Regions from separate parts of the Streptomyces sp. NPDC043952 genome, predicted to be linked through region 1. Evidence: riboswitches for the same ligand, from Rfam matches in the RefSeq annotation. Region 1 holds a riboswitch; the other holds the start of a gene.

Region 1 (2,195 bases):
CTGCGGCCGAGGACCTCGATGATCCGGCCGCCCGCCGCGGGTATGCCGAGGGAGGCCGAGAGCACCTCCTCCAGCTCGTTGCCGGGCCAACCGCCGTGCGGGTGGGGGTGCGCCTGTGCCGGGAAGTCCGCGGGAAAGTCCGCCGGGAAGTCCATCTGCCTACCGCCTGCTGGAAACCACTGGTGACCATGAAGGCTAACGGGTACCGGTGACAGAGCCGTACTCCGTGAACACGATCCGCTGTACGGCGTCGGCCGCGGCCCGGTCCAGCAGCACCGCCGAACCGCAGCCCGCGGGCACCTCGCCCCGCCCGAGCGCGCCGAGCAGCCGGGCGGTCGTGCGCCGGTGGCGTGCGAAGGCGCGGCGGGAGACGGTCCGGCCGCGCCGGTGCTGGCCCGCGCGGGCCGCCTCCGCGGGCACGTCCAGCAGGAGCAGGTGCAGGGTGGCGCCGGAGCGGCGGGCGGCGCGGGCCAGCCAGCGGCGCACCCAGGGCTGGGTCCCGCAGTCGTGCACCACCAGCCCTTGTGCCGTGCGCAGGGCGCGGCGCAGGGCCCAGTAGTGCGCGGCGCGCGCCAGGGGGCGGTAGAGGGCGTACGGCAGCGGGCGGGGCAGGCGGGCGGCGAAGCGGGCGCGGGTGTCCTGGGAGTCGAGGCGGCGGGCGGTGACCGCGCGGCGCATCAGCGTGGACTTGCCGCTGCCGGGCAGTCCGGTGACCACCACGATGTCGCGGGGGCCGAAGCGGAGGGTGTCGGGCCGCCGGGGCGGCCGGCCGCGCAGGTCCAGCACGCCGGGCGCGGGGCGGGCGGCGCGATCGGGGAATGCCGGGCGCTCGCGCGGCGCGGCGTGCTCGCGGGGCGTGGGGCCGCTCGGCGCCGGGATGCCGGTCGCGTGCGCCATGGTCCTGTTCACCGTGATCATCCTCCCCTTGTGGTTCGCAATATCCATGCCCAGTGGAAGTAAAGGGAAGGTAATGGCCGGTGTGCCACGGGTGGGTGCGCGTACCGCCACAGGTCGGTTACGGAAGCGGCCCCTGACGGGCGGCGGCCCGACGTGCAATGATGTGGCCGCCAACTGCATACCGGCCGTTTGAATCCGCGCGGGAGAGTCCCCAGCAGGCTTCGCTGGGGCGCCGAAGGAGCAAGTCCCTCCCTTGAATCTCTCAGGCCCCGTTACCGCGCGGGCGAGGCACATCTGAAAAGCGGGCCGCCGCGACGGCGGCCCCACCCAAGGTGCAAGCCGTGGTCGCCCCCGTGGCGGTCCCGGCGAACCTCTCAGGTTCCGATGACAGATGGGGAGGAACGTTCCTCGCCCCATCCCTGTTGCCCTGGGAGACGACCGACCGATGAGCAGTACCGAACTCCGACACACCGCGCTGGACGCCGTGCACCGCTCGCTCGGTGCGACGATGACCGACTTCGCGGGCTGGGACATGCCGCTGCGCTACGGCTCCGAGCGCGACGAGCACCTGGCCGTGCGGACCAAGGCGGGTCTGTTCGACCTCTCCCACATGGGCGAGATCACCGTCACCGGCCCCGAGGCCGCCGCCTTCCTGAACACCGCCCTGGTCGGCAACATCGCCTCCGTCGGCGTCGGCCGCGCCCGCTACACGATGATCGTGCGGGCCGACGGCGGCATCCTGGACGACCTGATCGTCTACCGGCTCGCCGAGACCGAGTACATGGTCGTGGCCAACGCCTCCAACGCCCAGGTGGTCCTGGACGCGCTGGCCGAGCGCTCCGGCGGCTTCGACGCCGAGGTCCGCGACGACCGGGACGCCTACGCCCTGCTCGCCGTCCAGGGCCCGGCCTCCCCCGGCATCCTGAAGTCCCTCACCGACGCCGACCTGGACGGTCTGAAGTACTACGCGGGCCTGCCCGGCACCGTCGCCGGCGTCCCCGCACTGATCGCCCGCACCGGCTACACCGGCGAGGACGGCTTCGAGCTGTTCGTGAAGCCCGAGCACGCGGTCGAGCTGTGGCAGGCGCTGACCAAGGCGGGCGAGGGCGCCGGCCTGGTGCCGTGCGGACTGTCCTGCCGGGACACGCTGCGCCTGGAGGCGGGCATGCCGCTGTACGGGCACGAGCTGACCACCTCGCTGACCCCCTTCGACGCCGGACTCGGCCGGGTGGTCAAGTTCGACAAGGAGGGCGACTTCGTGGGGCGCGCGGCGCTCGCCGAGGCCGCCGAGCGCGCCG
Region 2 (2,195 bases), on a different contig from region 1:
ACGTTCCTCGTCACGGACCCCGCACTGGAGCCCGCGGACCCACTGCCCCTGGTCCCTACGGCCCCCGCCCCCTCACCCGCCCCCGGCCTTCCGGCCACGCCGTGACCACGGGCTCGCTACGTCTCCTCCGAACCCGCCAGCTTGCCGAAGGTGTGGTCCGGGGCGGGGTCCGGGGTCACGTCGAGGCCGTAGTGGTGGTAGAGCTGGAGTTCCTGTTCGGGGGAGAGGTGGCGGCCGACGCCGAAGTCGGGGGCGTCCCTGATCAGGGAGCGGTCGAACGGGACATGGAGGGTGCCCTCGACGAGTTCGCTGGGCTCCAGGGGGACGAAGGCGTCGCGGGAGAACAGGCCGGTGCGTATGGCCGCCCACTCGGGGACGCCGGTGGCGTCGTCCAGGTACACCTCGTCAATGGTGCCGATCTTGGTGCCACTGCGGTCGAACGCCTTGCGGCCGATCAGGTTGCGAGGATCGATGTCGCTCTGCACGGTCCCTCTCCCTCCAATTGGTCGCAACTCATCCGTAAGCACTACGAAAGAGCACATTCACTGCGGCGGCCACTTGAGAATCCGGCTGTTGACCTCGCTGGTAGGCTGATTGCGGCTGCTGACCCCGTGCGGGAGAGTCCTCCGACCCACCTCGGAGGCGCCGAAGGAGCAAATCCTCCCCGGAATCTCTCAGGCTCACGTACCGCACGGACGAGGTCACTCTGGAAAGCAGGGCGGGTGTCGACGGCTTCCGCTCTCACCGACGGTGAAAGCCGGCGCCGCGAGGTGCCCGGTGAAGCTCTCAGGTTGAGATGACAGAGGGGGAGGCCGTCCGGGCACCCGCGCCGTGGTGCCCTTCGAAGGTCGTCAGACCAGGAGGCCTCCGCAATGACCGCCCATCGCATTCCGCTCTCCGAGCTCGAAGCGGGCATCCCCTTCGAACAGCGCCACATCGGGCCCGACCAGGAGGCGCGGGCCAAGATGCTCGCACAGGTCGGCTACGGCTCCCTGGACGAGCTGACCGCCGCCGCGGTCCCGGATGTGATCAAGAACGCCGACGCCCTCGACCTGCCGGGCGCCCGCACCGAGGCCGAGGTACTGGCCGAGCTGCGCGCGCTCGCCGACCGCAACCAGGTCCTCGGCTCCATGATCGGCCTGGGGTACTACGGCACCTTCACGCCGCCGGTCATCCTGCGCAACGTCCTGGAGAACCCGGCCTGGTACACGGCGTACACGCCTTACCAGCCGGAGATCTCCCAGGGCCGCCTGGAGGCCCTGCTGAACTTCCAGACCATGGTCGCCGACCTCACCGGTCTGCCCACCTCCGGCGCCTCCCTGCTGGACGAGGGCACCGCCGCCGCCGAGGCCATGGCCCTGTCCCGGCGCATGGGCAAGAACAAGAAGGGCCTCTTCCTGATCGACGCGGACGCCCTGCCGCAGACCATCGCCGTCATCCAGACCCGCGCCGAGCCGACCGGCGTCGAGGTCGTCGTCGCCGACCTGAGCGCGGGCATCCCGGCCGACATCGCCGCCCGTGACATCAACGGCGTGCTCGTCCAGTACCCCGGCGCCTCCGGTGCCGTACGCGACATCAAGCCGGTGATCGAGCAGGCGCACGAGCTGGGCGCCCTCGTCACCGTCGCCGCCGATCTGCTCGCCCTCACCCTGCTGACCTCGCCGGGTGAGCTGGGCGCCGACATCGCGATCGGCACCACCCAGCGCTTCGGCGTCCCGATGGGCTTCGGCGGCCCGCACGCCGGCTACATGGCGGTGCACGAGAAGTTCGCCCGCAGCCTGCCCGGCCGCCTGGTCGGCGTGTCCGTCGACGCCGACGGCAACAAGGCGTACCGGCTGGCCCTCCAGACCCGCGAGCAGCACATCCGCCGCGAGAAGGCCACCAGCAACATCTGCACCGCGCAGGTGCTGCTCGCCGTCATGGCCGGCATGTACGCCGTCTACCACGGCCCCGAGGGCCTGAAGACCATCGCCCGGCGCACCCACCGCTACGCGACGCTCCTCGCCGAGGGCCTGAGGGCCGGCGGCGTCGAGATCACGCACGGCGCCTTCTTCGACACCGTCACCGCGCGGGTGCCCGGCAAGGCCGCCGGGATCGTCGCCGCCGCCCGTGACAAGGGCGTCAACCTGCGCCTGGTCGACGCCGACCACGTCTCCGCGGCCTGCGACGAGACCACCACGCGAGCCCAGCTGGAG

The links. A riboswitch is a leader RNA that binds a small molecule or an ion and turns the genes downstream of it on or off. The one in region 1 is predicted to bind glycine.
Region 2: it holds a riboswitch for glycine, as region 1 does, so the genes downstream of both, gcvP (aminomethyl-transferring glycine dehydrogenase) here and gcvT (glycine cleavage system aminomethyltransferase GcvT) in region 1, are expected to answer to the same signal.

Annotation. Positions count from the first base shown of each region.
Region 1 covers NZ_JBWKES010000008.1:241,576-243,770, forward strand. The annotation lists gene AC069R_RS12660 (enhanced serine sensitivity protein SseB) at 1-155, opposite strand, end outside; gene AC069R_RS12665 (AAA family ATPase) at 196-909, opposite strand; glycine riboswitch at 1,088-1,185, shown strand; glycine riboswitch at 1,186-1,298, shown strand; gene gcvT (glycine cleavage system aminomethyltransferase GcvT) at 1,343-2,195, shown strand, end outside.
Region 2 covers NZ_JBWKES010000063.1:10,440-12,634, forward strand. The annotation lists gene AC069R_RS33725 (DNA polymerase IV) at 1-105, shown strand, start outside; gene AC069R_RS33730 (PRC-barrel domain-containing protein) at 117-485, opposite strand; glycine riboswitch at 605-700, shown strand; gene gcvP (aminomethyl-transferring glycine dehydrogenase) at 873-2,195, shown strand, end outside.